3 regions of the Telluria sp. RB2R28 genome follow, and region 1 is predicted to be linked to each of the others. Evidence: predicted binding sites of a transcription regulator. Region 1 holds the regulator's gene; each other region holds the start of a gene.
The links. The regulator sigma-54, encoded in region 1, starts transcription at its own class of promoters, with help from an activator protein. The targets are predictions, from matches to a motif close to TGGCANGNAANCTGCTTT.
Positions count from the first base shown of each region.

Region 2: AC56LV_RS24200 (TorF family putative porin) is a predicted target of sigma-54. The motif match lies at 1,958-1,975, and genes of this name have one in related genera.
Region 3: AC56LV_RS02975 (PEP-CTERM sorting domain-containing protein) is a predicted target of sigma-54. The motif match lies at 2,050-2,067, and genes of this name have one in related genera.

Region 1 is NZ_JCASIK010000003.1:20,813-25,602, forward strand. Features, by position in the region: gene AC56LV_RS12360 (enoyl-CoA hydratase/isomerase family protein) at 1-806, opposite strand, end outside; gene hpf (ribosome hibernation-promoting factor, HPF/YfiA family) at 905-1,261, opposite strand; gene AC56LV_RS12370 (RNA polymerase factor sigma-54) at 1,336-2,820, opposite strand; gene lptB (LPS export ABC transporter ATP-binding protein) at 2,835-3,590, opposite strand; gene lptA (lipopolysaccharide transport periplasmic protein LptA) at 3,587-4,135, opposite strand; gene lptC (LPS export ABC transporter periplasmic protein LptC) at 4,181-4,786, opposite strand.
Region 2 is NZ_JCASIK010000011.1:12,424-17,213, reverse strand. Features, by position in the region: gene AC56LV_RS24210 (M1 family aminopeptidase) at 1-1,276, shown strand, start outside; partial or broken gene AC56LV_RS24205 (accessory factor UbiK family protein) at 1,534-1,767, opposite strand; gene AC56LV_RS24200 (TorF family putative porin) at 2,051-2,785, shown strand; gene glnK (P-II family nitrogen regulator) at 2,805-3,143, shown strand; gene AC56LV_RS24190 (ammonium transporter) at 3,158-4,558, shown strand; gene gshA (glutamate--cysteine ligase) at 4,720-4,790, shown strand, end outside.
Region 3 is NZ_JCASIK010000001.1:657,611-662,400, forward strand. Features, by position in the region: partial or broken gene AC56LV_RS02955 (recombination protein NinG) at 176-334, shown strand; gene AC56LV_RS02960 (hypothetical protein) at 416-547, opposite strand; gene AC56LV_RS02965 (hypothetical protein) at 562-729, shown strand; gene AC56LV_RS02970 (PEP-CTERM sorting domain-containing protein) at 732-1,334, opposite strand; gene AC56LV_RS02975 (PEP-CTERM sorting domain-containing protein) at 1,390-2,013, opposite strand; gene AC56LV_RS02980 (glycosyltransferase family 39 protein) at 2,336-3,943, opposite strand; gene AC56LV_RS02985 (DUF4214 domain-containing protein) at 4,585-4,790, opposite strand, start outside.

The DNA of each region.
Region 1 (4,790 bases):
CGCTGACGCATCGCGCGCAACGCCTTCTGCGCGAACGGCGTGTCGTCACCCTCGAGCGACGCCATGATCGCCGCCACCGAGTCCGCGCCAAAGTGCGCATCGATGCGCGCACGGTTGGCCTGCAATTCACTCTCGCCGGCATGCTGGATGGCGAACGCGCGGATCGCCGCCGGCAGATTCGCGCCCGGCGTCGCCTCGATCAGCGCGTGCAACGCCGCCAGGTCTGCGCCCGGCACGAACACGTCGGCCAGGCCCACGTACAGTGCGTCGGCCGCGCCGATCGTCAAACCGGTCAAGCCCAGAAACATCCCCAGTTGCCCCGGCGCGTGCGACAGGAAATGGCTGCCGCCGACATCGGGGAACAGGCCGATATTCACCTCTGGCATTGCCATCCTGGTGCGCTCGGTGACGATGCGCAGGCCGCAATCGGGCCCACCCTGCGCGATGCCCATGCCGCCGCCCATGACCACGCCGTCCATCAGCGCGATATACGGTTTCGGATAAAAATGGATCAGGTGGTTGAGCGCGTATTCTTCGGTGAAGAAATCTTCGAGCAGTGCGCTGCCGCCTTGCGGCGAGGCGTTGCCGACGTCGTGGAAGAAGCGGATATCGCCGCCGGCGCACAGCGCTTTTTCACTGCTGCTGGTGATCACGACGGCATCGACCGCGGCGTCGAGCTGCCAGTCGAGCAGGATCGTGGTCAGTGCGCGCACCATGTCCAGCGACAGCGAATTGAGCGCCTTGGGCCGGTCGAGGGTAATGATGCCGGTACGGTTGGCGATGCGGGTCAGGACGTGTTCGGGCATGGCGTGATCCATCGAAAGGAAACACGTATTTTACCGGCAGCGGGATGCAAAAAGGGCGTCCCGAAAAGACGCCCCTGGCGGTGGTGACCTGCGCTCGATCAGGCGGCAGCGACGTCTGCTTCGTTGACGTCCAGGCGTTTGATCGCTGTGCGGTTATGGTCTTTGAGCATCTGCTTGTGCTTCAGGATTTGTCGATCCAGTTTATCCATCAACATGTCGATCGCGGCGTACAGGTCTTGCGCGACGCTCGCCACGTGCAGGGTCTTGCCCGACACCTGGACATTGATTTCAGCTTTTTGCCTTTTTTCTTTTTCAGTGAGGTTATCGACGGCCAGGAAGACGTGGGTATCTATGACTTGATCGAAATGGCGAATAATGCGTTCCAGCTTATTCTGAACGTATTCACGGATGGCAGGGGTGACTTCGAGATGGTGACCACTGATGGTGAGGTTCATACACACTCCTTTGAAGATGTCACGTCGCTTGCACCACACAGGAGCTGAAGGCACAGACTGTATGAGCGGCGTTGTTACAAGGCTTTGCGGAGACTGACGGGGGGGATCTTGAGCGCTTCACGGTATTTTGCGACCGTCCTGCGCGCAATGACCATGCCTTGTTCCCCGAGCATTTCCGCGATCTTGCTGTCGGATAATGGATTCTTAGGGTCTTCTGCTCCTGTCAATTGTGCGATGAGCGCACGGATTGCCGTTGAGGATGCTTCGCCGCCCGCTTCAGTGGCAACGTGGCTACCGAAGAAATACTTCAACTCGAACATGCCGTGCGGGGTCAGCATGTATTTCTGGGTTGTGACACGAGAGATCGTGCTCTCGTGCAGACCTAGTGTATCAGCTATCTCGCGCAAAACAAGGGGCCGCATGGCAACCGCGCCATGGCTGAAAAAGTTGCGCTGGCGCTCGACAATCGCCTCGGCCACACGCAGGATCGTGTCGAAACGCTGGCGCATGTTCTTGATGAGCCACTTCGCCTCTTGCATCTGCGCGCCCATCTGGCTCTCGCTGCGGCCCTGCTTGAGCATCGTGGCGTACAGGCTGTTCACGCGCAGGCGCGGCATGACGTCCGGGTTCAGCGTGACCGCCCAGCCGTTCTTGGCGCGCCGCACGATCACGTCCGGCACCACGTAATCCGACACGTTCGACGCGAACGCGGCGCCCGGGTGCGGATTGCACTGGCGGACCACGGCCTGCACTTCGCGCAGGTCTTCGTCGTCGCAATCGAGCGCTTTTTTCAGTTTGCTGTATTCGCGCTGCGCGAACCACGTCAGGTAGCCTTCGACGATCTTCAGGGCCATGCGGCGCGTGACCATCGGCACGCCCGGCATGCGCCGGATCTGCAGCGCCAGGCATTCGGCCGCACTGCGCGCGCCCACGCCCACCGGGTCCATGCTCTGCACCATCGCCAGCGCGCAGCGCAGTTCGTCGAGGTCGACGTCGAGTTCTTCGGGCAGCCGCGCGTGGATGTCGTCGAGCGGTTCTTCCAGGTAGCCGTTGTCGTCGAGCGCGTCGATCACCAGTTCGGCCAGCGCGCGGTCGCGGGTCGACAGCAGCGTTTCGCGCACCTGTTCCATCAGGTGTTCGCGCAGCGTGATGGCGCACGCCTCCAGCTGCGGGCGGCCGTCTTCATCGTCGCTGCTGGCGCTGCCGGACGACGTTCCGCTGCCTTCGCTCCACTCGTTGTCGGGCCGGTCGCCATCGACCCCGCCACCTTCAGCGCCCTCGCCCTCGGCCGGCGCGCTGCCTTCGCCCTCGGCCTGCTGGCCCGGCGCCGGCGGCGCCTCGCCAGGTGCCGGCGCATTGTTGATGGCCCCATCGGCCAGCAAGCGCACCGAATGATCGAGCGGATCGTCGAGCCTTTCGAGCAGCGGGTTATCGCCCAATATCTGCTCGATCTCCTGATGCAGTTCGAGCGTGGACAGCTGCAGCAACCGGATCGATTGCTGCAGCTGTGGCGTGAGCGCCAGGTGCTGCGAAGTGCGGAGCTGAAGGGACTGTTTCATCAATTGAGTATGGCTTACATGCGGAAATGTTCACCGAGGTACACGCGCCGTACCGACTCGTCGGCGATGATATCGTCGGGGCGGCCGGATGCAAGCACCGCGCCCTGATTGATGATGTAGGCGCGGTCGCAGATGCCAAGCGTCTCGCGGACATTGTGGTCGGTGATCAGGACGCCGATCTTGCGCTCCTTGAGGAAGCGCACGATGCGCTGGATCTCGATCACGGCGATCGGATCGACGCCGGCAAACGGTTCATCGAGCAGCACGAAGCGCGGGTTGGTGGCCAGTGCGCGCGCGATCTCCACGCGGCGCCGCTCACCGCCCGACAGCGACAGCGCCGGGTTCTCGCGCAGCTTCTCGATCTGCAGGTCGGCCAGCAAGGTGTCGAGGCGGTCGCTGATCTCGGTTTTGGTGAGCGACTTGCCGTTGACCTTCTGCAGTTCGAGCACGGCGCGGATGTTTTCTTCCACCGTCAGCTTGCGAAACACCGACGCTTCCTGCGGCAGGTACGACAGGCCGAGCACCGCGCGGCGATGGATCGGCAGGCTGGTGATGTCGGTGCCGTTGATGCTGATCGAGCCGGCGTCCGACGGCACCAGGCCGACGATCATGTAGAACGAGGTGGTCTTGCCGGCGCCGTTCGGGCCCAGCAAACCCACCACTTCGCCGCATTCGACATCGAGCGACACGTCGCGCACGACCAGGCGCTTGCCATAGCTTTTCTGCAGGCCCTTGACGACCAGCGTGCTGCGATCGTTCAGTTCCGTCATTGCGTGCCTCCGGCCGGCGCACGCTTGGGCGCCAGGATCAGCGTGCCGCGCCCGCCGCCAACCTTGCTCTCGCCGCTGACATCATTGCGCACGGCGACGACTTCCTTGCGGTTGTCGTACGAGATGAACGGGCCGGTCATCTGGTTGGTCATCCGGTCGTTTTCGAGTTCCTTGACGACGGCGTTCGAGTACAGGCGCACCAGCTCCGAGCGTTCGTCGTATTCGATGCGTTCGGCCTGGCCTTCGACCCACAGGTTCGGGCCGCCGTCGCGCTTCTGACGGAACGTGGCGGGCTTGCCGTTGGCGGCGGTGAGCGTCACGCTCATATAGCCTTCGGGTGTCTCCCTGACGACGGCGCGTTCGGCCTTGACCAGCAGCGTGCCGCGGGTCAGGATCACGTTGCCGGTGAAGGTGCGTACGCCTGCGACGCCATCAAGGTCGCCGTTATCGTATTCGAGCGCCGCCTGCTTGAGCGAGTCGGCCTTTTCGGCCATGGCGGTCAAGGAAAGGAGTGAAAAGAAAGCGGCAGCAAAAAGTTTTTTCATTATGGTGCTGGTCCTGGGTTAGCACGCGCGCATGGCTGATGGCCTTCAGCGCTGGCGTGGCGGATAGACGATACGGCCGCGGCCGGACAATTGCATCTGCATGGTCGCGTTGTTGGCCATCATGCCGGTGGCCTTGAGGCTGGACGCGCCAAGCTCCATGTCGATCGGCTGGTCGGTCTTGACGATTTCTTCGTCGGGCAACACGGTCATGGCCTGCGTGCGCACGCGCAGCGCTTCGCTGGCGGGCGTCTTCGGGCGCTGCAGATCGACGTCGCCAAACAGTTCGACGCGGTGTTCTTCGTGGAAGATGCGCGCGTTCCTGGCCACCACCGTCATCGGCGGACGACCCGGTTCGATGCCGCGCATGAGCGGCTGGTCGACGTTCGACACGTCCCCTTGCGGGATGTGGGCCAGGCGCTTGCCCGACACCACGTAGCTCGGCTGGCCGTTGGGCGTCATCCGCACAAACGAAAAGTTCTCGACGATGTAATCCGGCTCGTCGGGCGGGCCGCCTAGCTGCGCATCGATCTCGGTCCCCTGCATCAACTGCAGCAGCCAGAAGCTGCCGAAGGCGAAGAACACGCCGATCACGATCATCGCCAGCAGATTCCAGCGATGCGCGGTGCGTTTGTTGGAGGCGATCGTGGCCATGGCG
Region 2 (4,790 bases), on a different contig from region 1:
CCAGGCGGCCCGCGCCAACACGATGTTCGGGGACGACGCCGACTGGATCAGCTTCGACACCACCGTCTCCACCAGTGGCGACCAGATCGCGCTGGCGCCGGGCTACCTGCAAAAGGCGTGGAAGGAAAACGGCCGCAATTACTATCGCTACAAGATGGACCAGAAGATGATGCCGTTCTTCGCCTATTTATCAGCCAACTGGCAGGTGAAGAAGGGCGACTGGCACGGCATCCCGATCGAGATCTATCACGATCCGAAGCACGCCTACAACGTGGACCGGATGATCGCGGGCACGCAAAAGTCGCTCGATTACTTTACGACCCAGTTCACGCCCTACCAGCACAAGCAGGTGCGCATCCTGGAATTTCCGAACTACCAGCGCTTCGCGCAATCGTTCGCCAACACGATCCCGTTCTCGGAATCGATCGGCTTCATCGCCGACCTGCGCGACAAGGATGACATCGACTACGTCTTCTACGTGACCGCGCACGAGATGGCGCACCAGTGGTGGGGCCACCAGGTCACGGCGGCGAATGTGCAGGGCGCGAGCATGCTGATCGAGTCACTGGCGCAGTATTCGGCGCTGATGGTAATGGAGAAGGAATACGGTCCGCACCAGATGCGCCGTTTCCTGCGCTATGAACTGGACCGCTACCTCAGTTCGCGCGGCGCTGAAAAGATCGAGGAACTGCCGCTGGTGCGCGTGGAAAACCAGGACTACATCCACTACCGCAAGGGTAGCCTGGTCTTCTACCGCCTGCGCGACGAGATCGGCGAAGCTGCGCTCAACCGCGCCCTCAAGCGCTTCCTGCAGGACAAGGGCTATCAGGAGGCGCCGTTTGCGACCTCCGCCGAACTGGTGGACTACATCCGTGCCGAAGCCCCGGTCGGCAAGCACGCGCTGATCGCCGACCTGTTCGAACGCATCGTCTTCTACGATAACCGCGTGACCGAGGCGAAGGCCGTCAAGCGCCCGGACGGGCAGTGGGACCTGACGATGAAACTGCATCTGGCGAAGATGCAGGCCGACGGCAAGGGACAGGAAACCCCGCGCACCTATGACGAGGCAGTGGAGATCGGCGTGTTCGCACGGGCGAAGGATGCCAAGGAATCGGACGAGCGAGTGCTGTTATTGGAAAAGCGTGTACTGCGGGGCGAGAATCCGACCGTGACGGTGACCGTCAAGGAGCAGCCGTTCGACGTGGGGATTGACCCGTATAACAAGCTGATCGACCGCGTGGCGCGTGACAACCGCAAGGAGGTCAGTATCGATTGAAGTCCGGGTAGTAGCGTGGGCGGGTTCTCCGCCCACGCGTTCAACCAGACGCTGGTAACTGCTTAATGCTTGTCGAGCGTTGGCGGCACGACGATCGTGGGGTCTTCTGGCGCAGCCGGGAATGGAGCGGTGGCCGATGGCGCAGCACCAGGCATCGGAATTGCCGAGCTGCCCGAGGTCGGAAACGCGGCAGATGCCGATGCCGCTGTCGCCGAGGTTGCCGATGAGGTTGCCGACGGCGTCGTGGTGCTGCCTGCACCCAGTTTGGCTTCCAGCTCGCTCACGCGCAGCTCAAGCGCCTCGAGCTTGCTGCGGGTCTTGGCCAGCACCTGGGCCTGGATATCGAATTCCTCGCGCGTGACCAGATCGAGCTTGGAAAAGCCCGACGTCATGGCCGCCTTCACATTGCGTTCAATGTCCTTGGCCGGGCCGCTCTCGAGCGCCTGGTTGATCTTGCCCTGCAAGTCGCTGAAGAAGTTGCTGTTACTCATATCCATTTCCCTTTCTGCCGAGGCCTCACGCTCCATGATGGTGCAATGTGACCTGATGTAGTGCGCCGAACGGCCGTCTGGGTGCCGTATGCGGTCCGTTGTGTTGTAGCAAAACCGATGTGGGGCGTGTTTACCAAAAAAACAAGGACCTTTTTCCTGTTTATGGCTGGCTATGAGCTGGGTTATGAGCTGGCACGCATCCTGCTAAATAAAGCGTAGACAAAGAACATCAGAAGGATCCACAAGCAGTCATTTTTTATGTTGTTCATCAAGGGGGTTTGTCATGAAGTGCAAAGCAAAATTCAGCGCAATTGTCCTGGCAGTGTTGGCTCTCACCAGCGCGCCGGGCATGGCACAGGAACAACCCGCCGAACACCAGGTGAGCTACAACGCGAGCATCACCAGCGACTACCGTTACCGCGGCCTGTCGCAAACAGCCCTCGACCCGGCCCTTCAGGGCGGCGTCGACTACGTACACGGCCCATCCGGCTTCTACGTGGGCACCTGGCTTTCCACCATTAAATGGACGAAAGACCTGGGCGGCGACGGCAATATCGAATGGGACGTCTATGGCGGCAAGCGCGGTCAGTTGAGCGACGCGATCAGCTATGACATCGGCGGCCTGTATTACTACTACCCGGACAATGGCCTGAACCCGAGCGCGAACACGTTCGAGCTGTACGGCAAACTCGGCTACGGCCCGGCCTACATCAAGTACTCGCACTCGACGACCAATCTGTTCGGCACTGCAGACAGCAAGCGCAGCGGCTACCTGGACGTGGGCGCCGACATCGACGTCAGCAACGGCTTCATCCTCAACCTGCACGTCGGGCGCCAGAAACTGAAGAACAACAGCGCATTTTCGTACACCGACTACAAGGTTGGCGTCACCAAGGACTTCGGCGTCGCCACCGTGGCGCTGGCGTGGCACAAGGCGAATACCGACGCCTACCTGAGCCCGGAAGGCAAGAACCTCGGCAAGTCCGCCGCCGTGCTGTCCGTCTCAAAAACTTTTTGATTGCAAAAGAGGCAATACCATGAAAATGATCACCGCCATCATCAAGCCCTTCAAGCTCGACGAGGTGCGAGAGGCACTGTCGGAAATCAACGTGCAAGGCATGACCGTGACCGAAGTGAAGGGTTTCGGTCGCCAGAAAGGCCACACCGAGCTGTACCGTGGCGCCGAGTACGTCGTCGACTTCCTGCCCAAGATCAAGATCGAAGCCGCCGTCGACGATGCCATCGTCGACCAGGTCATCGATGCGATCCAGGGCGCTGCGCGCACCGGCAAGATCGGTGACGGCAAGATCTTCGTGGCCGACCTGAACCAGGTCATCCGTATCCGTACCGGCGAGACCGGCAACGACGCACTGTAAGAGGGAATGTTTTCATGAAGCGTATAACTACAACGATACTGACCGCCTTGCTGGGCCTGGGCGTCGCCCTGCCGGCCATGGCGGCGCCGTCCATCAACAAGGGGGATACGGCCTGGATGTTCGTCGCCACGCTGCTGGTGATCCTGATGACCATTCCCGGCCTGGCGCTGTTCTACGGCGGCCTCGTGCGCGCCAAGAACATGCTGTCGGTGCTGATGCAGGTGATGATGGTATTTGCCCTCGTCATCGTGCTGTGGTGCCTGTACGGCTACTCGCTGGCCTTCACGCAGGGCAATGCGTTCATCGGCGGCTTCGACCGCGCCTTCCTGCAAGGCATCTGGGATCCGGTCGCCGGCAAGTTTGCGATGGCCGCGACCTTCAGCAAAGAGACGATGATCCCCGAATTCATCTTCGTCGCTTTCCAGGGCACCTTCGCAGCGATTACCTGCGCGCTGATCGTCGGCGCCTTCGCCGAACGCGCCAAGTTCGCGGCCGTGCTGGTGTTCGTCGTGCTGTGGTTCACCTTCGGCTACCTGCCGGTCGCGCACATGGTCTGGTTCTGGGCCGGTCCTGACGCCATCACCGATGCTGCCTCGCTGCAAACCGTGACCGCAGCTGCCGGCTACCTGTGGCAGCAGGGCGCGCTCGACTTCGCGGGCGGCACCGTGGTCCACATCAACTCGGCCGTGGCCGGCCTGGTGGGCGCCTATGTGATCGGCAAGCGGATCGGCTACGGCCGTGAATCGATGGCGCCACACTCGCTGCCGATGACGATGGTCGGCGCATCGCTGCTGTGGGTCGGCTGGTTCGGCTTCAATGCCGGCTCGGCGCTCGAAGCAGGCGACGTGGCGGCACTGGCGTTCCTGAACACGCTGCTGGCCACCGCCGGTGCGACCCTCACCTGGGTGCTGGGCGAGTGGATCTTCAAGCACAAGCCATCGATGCTGGGCGCTGCATCGGGCGCCGTGTCGGGCCTGGTGGCAATCACCCCGGGTGCCGGCTTCGTCGGTCCGATGGGCGCGCTGGTCATCGGCCTGCTGGCCGGTATCGTCTGCCTGTGGGGCGTGACGGGCTTGAAACGCCTGCTGCGCGCCGACGATTCGCTCGACGTGTTCGGCGTGCACGGCGTGGGCGGTATCCTGGGCGCGATGCTGACCGGCGTGTTTGCGTCACCGGCACTGGGCGGGCAGGGCGTGTGGGATTACACGACCAATGCGATGAACACGAGCTACTCGATCGTCGGCCAGCTGTGGATCCAGGCCCATGCGATCGGCGTGACTGTCATCTGGTCGGCCGTCGTCGCCTTCATCGCCTTCAAGCTGGTCGACATCGTGATCGGTCTGCGTGTACCTGAAGAAGAGGAACGCGAAGGCCTGGACATCACGAGCCACGGCGAGTCGGCTTACCGTTACTGATCCGCTCAGTCGTCGGTTGTCCCTGAAAACGTCGTCTCCGCACAAGCGGGGACGACGTTTTTTGCATTCTTCGCATTGCCCTTTAAAATACCCGGACCAACCCCATATGCGATTCCCAACTTAATTAACAACAAGAAGCGCACAACAAGGACGTCCAATCAATGGTTCCGCACCTCGCCACCGCCCAGACCGGTCCTTTGCTGGACCTGGAAAAGAAAATCCTCGAAGCCAC
Region 3 (4,790 bases), on a different contig from region 1:
TGCGGCCCGGACTGCGGCGCCGTGTTCGCCGTGGCCGAGCGGCAGCGTCTGGACGCCAGGCAGACCCGCGAACCCAGGGCCAGGCTAAAGACGCGCACCGAGCACCTGGCTGATGTCCAGGCCGTGTTCAACCGGTCCATCCGCGCGCGCGCCGAGGCGCTGCGCTGCATCAGCTATGGCCTGGCACCACACTGGTGTTCGAGATGCGGGCCACTACCGCTTGGACGGCGCTCAGCCGGCGCTGCGCTTCCACGAGGACGACACGCACAAGCAGTGCGTGCCCTGCAATCAGCACAAAGGCGGCAATGCCATCGAGTACCGCATCGCTCTGCGCACGCGCATCGCGACGAGCGGCTCGAGTCCTTGGAGCGCGGGCACCCGCCGGCGAAGTACACGCTTGAGGACGCCTCCATTCTTAGGTCGGCGACGTGCTCTCGGTCAGCCTGAGTGTGCGGATACCTGCGAGCTGGTCGAATTTGCGTCTCGCGCTGGCCGCTGCCGGCTCGATCGCGGTCACGAAGAAGCCCGAGGCAGACAACGTGCTCAAGGGGTGAAGGACAGGTGCAACGGGATGATCTGGCGGACGATGCGCAGGTGGTCTGCATCGTGCTCGATAAGCGGTATTCGGCAAAGCCAGAGGCGCATATCGACGTGATGGCGGGCGAGGGCGCGTCGGCGCAAGCGATCGTTTTGATAGGCCCGGATCATGGGATCGCGGGCCACGCGTGAGATTACGCCTGACAGCGGCGACGCGTGCTCAGGAAACCTATTGCTCCAATGGCTAGGAGGGCAATGCTGTCCGGCTCTGGAACAAAGGTAGGAACTATATGAGTATAAAGAGTGTCGTAATACCCACCAAGTTCATCTAGCTCCGCAGCAAACCGAGGATTGACTATCCCAACTGAGGCAGAGCCAATATGCTGACCAGCAAAGTCCTGGAAGCCTCCAATGAAAAATATCGAGCTCGTATAGTTTGCCACGTAGCTAAAATCGCCGTTAATTCCTCTCGAGAAAGTAACACCCAAGCTCGTGTATTGATCGGCCCCGAAGTCGCTGTATATACCAAAATTCGTTGGCCCTTGTCCGCGGAATGAAGTAGTGGCGTAGGTGAGCTGCGTACTTCCATCACCAGCTTGAGGTGCTAACCACATACGGAACGGACGGCCCACCCCATCAATAGAGAGATCTAGATTGAAATATGCGATCGACTTGTCAGTATCGTGCTGGATGACGTGTCCAGATAACGGTCCGTTCAGGTCGTACTGCACATAGCCCGCGGAAGCATTGACGGAAAAAAGTGCACCGGCGGCAAGTGCGATAATTGATTTGATCATTTTATAATTTATAGATATTGGATCGAAATTAAATTCTTGTAGGTCGATCGGTTTCTTACGCTTGACGACGACTGCGAATGTTCAGAAGGCCGAATGCGCCAACGGCCAGCAGTGCAAGGCTCGTTGGTTCAGGAATGTCACTGACATTGGGGCCAATGTAAAGTGGCACAAAGCGGGTATTGAGATTGTCGTAATAGCCGCCCATCTGATCCAGGCTACGCACGAAGTCAGGATTTATTTTCCCAACCGTTGCATAGCCAGTATGTTGACCATCGAATTGCTCATATCCATTTGAGAACATGATCGAGCTCGAATACTTTGCGACGTAATTGTATCTCCCGTCTGCACCACGCGCGAAGGCTATGTTGAAGTACGTCCGTTGGTCGCCTCCAAAATCGCTGTAAATGCCGAAGTTCGATGGACCGTTTCCAATGAAATGGGTCTGAGCATAGGTAAGCTGAGTGGCGCCTTCCGAGTGCTGCTGCTGAAAATTAAAGCGGAAGCCAGATGGCGTTCCGTTAATTTTTACGTCAAAGTTGAAGTACGCCATCGACTGGTCGGTGTCGTGTTGGACAAACGTGCCTGAGACGGGTCCAGTCAGCTCATATTGCACGTACCCAGCGGATGCGTTCATTGAGAAAAGGGCGCCAGCTGCGATTGCGATGATGGTCTTGATCATTTTTGTAATTGATAGAGTTAGATCGGAGCCAACCGTCTAGCAATTCCCGTGCCAGCGGGAAATACCTATAAGTTTCATGCACTTGCAAGAGCAATAATATGTGACTTTGTTATGTTGTAAAAAATACCGACAGTAGCGAAGCCGGGTCAGGAAACCAATTCCACAGCGCCCCGGGCATGGATCCTTGCTGTGCAGTGAACAAGCTCGAAGGCTGGCTTGGCTCAGCGCCCAAATACCATGCGTTCCAGAAGCAATAGATGAGCAACGTGTTTCTCGCCGCGATACCGTGCTCCTCCATGCAGGCAATGGAGAAGCGCGGGAATCACGGCTGCATCGGTTGCAGAATGCCTGGCTGTCGCGAGGACGCGCTCTTGTATTCCCATAGCGTGCGCTGGGGATATGCCGCCTTCACTTCGGATAACGTTGTTTTGTCGCAGGACACATAGATAACATCTATTTGCGCCGCTTTGTCCGGATCACCAAGTTCGATGCCATTACGGGCTGCGTTATAACCTTCCAGTTTGGCGTAGATATCTTCCCGGTCCGAGTGCGTGTCGACACAGACGACGGCGTTGGTCAAGCCATCAGCTTTTATCCGTTCATACATCTCGAACTTGCTCTGCGTTATATCGCGCAATGCAAATACGAGGAACACTGACATGATTCCAGCGTAGATGATCGAGAGGGCAATGGTTTTACGATAGAGGTAGCGCCATCCGCCATGAAACAGCGGGAGAGCTGACCCGATCGTGACGACCGCAAGCGGCCAAAAATCGAGATAGTAGCGAGGGCCGATGCGAAAACCTGGGTGAAGCGGATAGAAAACGAAGATCAGAATACCGATCGGAAAAATCAGGTCAGCACCCACAAACCGTTTGTTCCTGATAATTTTCCAGAGCGCTGCCAACCAAATCACATGTATCAAGGGACTCGTAAAGAGCGCCAATTCTGCGTGGTGTACTGCGGTGTGTCGCAAGCCGATCAGAATGGACGGCAAGTCGAAGTACAGGTGGTCTACTGTGCGTCCTGCATACCAGTACACAGGCATCGTCGGGTGACCGGTAATCGCATATTGGTAGGCCAGCAATCCAATCAGGAACGGCGCACCGCCAAGGGTGATCAACATGGCTTTGGATACCAGCCGTCCACCGCGAACTTGCTCCACCGCGACAGCGACAATGACTGCCAGCGCTGCAACATTACGTGTCAGGCCGAGCATTCCGATGCAGATGCCAAGTGCTATTAACAGAGCAGCGCGCGGCGCTTGCGTGACCTTATGTGAAACCAGCATCGTCACGGCAGCAAGGGCAGCTGCGGATGTATGAGAAAAGAGCGATCCACCATGTAACAGAACAAATGGCGAGATAACAAAAAACAAAACGGACAGCCAGGCTGCTTCGCGATTTGCGCGCGCTTTTACCAGTTCGTACACAGCATAGGCGGCAATGAGTGTGCAGGCGCCGTTGGCCAGGCGGCCGGTTGGAAACGATCCTCCAAACAGGGCCAATATCAGAGGCCAGCCAGGGGGATATTGCGCAACCCACTTGCCGTCCTTCACCCAGATGTAATACGTGGATTGTGCGTCACCGAGTGGTGGTGGCGAATTCCAGAGCCGAAGTGCTCTGAACGTGTCGGCCTCAAACAGATAGGCATACTCATCTGCACACCAGGCATGGTTGGTAAACGAATAAAACCCGACAACAGCGCAACATGCCATCGTCAGTATCAGCAGCACGCTCAATGAATATGGCTTTTGCTCAGGAAAACGCGGCGTGCCTGAAAATAGTAACGCGAACCCCATGCACAACGCTGAAAGCGTGATGATGGCGAAGCTGTCCATGCGCGGTTTATAGTGGCTGCCTAAAAAGACGGCGTCTCCATGCAGCAAATTAAAATAGATAAATCCTAAAGTGATAAACGCGATGATCATCGCGATCGTATTGCGGTAAGACGCGGGGCGTTCAGTGCGCACAGCTAGCCAAGTCGGCATTGATCAACCTTGCCGCGCGAGATCGCGCATCAGAAACACGGGCACCGCCCGTCCGGCCAGATCATTTGCAATCGAGGCACCTGCTGGTCGCATTTTGCAATCAGCCAAGGAACCATTTATCTTCAATACCAATTCATTTCTCCGGTTCGGCCGCAGGAAGCGCGTGTAAGGGGGTAGACGCGAAATTCCACCCAAAAAGCGTCTTGAAAAAATTGCAAAATTATAGACTTTTTTACAAGATAACCAATGTCTTTTTGTGTTGGTTTGATTTTTTTTTCCGTGGAAAGAATGAATTAACAACAACTTCGCTCTGCGGCGTAGTGACCATCAGGCCTTGTCTCGGTAAACGCGCGCAATTCAAGGACATTGATGTCTGAACACTGAGCTGGCGTGCTGTTCTCAATCGACTTTCGACAAGAGTAAGCACGTGGATGGGGAGAGCCAGAAACCGCATGGCGCAGGCGAGCACTGCGCCATGTTGATCAGACGAGAAAAAGGCCGTTAGAGCAACGGCCTTTCAAGTTGTAAGTCGGGCGGCCGGCTCCTTCAAGCCGGGCGCCGCTTTGGAGCGCGGTTTCCCATCACGTCACGATGAACTCATACCCAGCCTGCAACGAGCCGACGACCTGCGCCTGGTTTTCCGCACTTTCGCTAAATTGCACGAAGAGGTCAGCCTTGGTAATCGCATGGCGTTCCAGCGCGTCAAGCCAGTAGGCGAAGCCGGCGGCGTCCGGTGCCCGGTCCAGCACATTCGCATAGAGCGCCGTGACGAGCGCGGCGTCCGTGG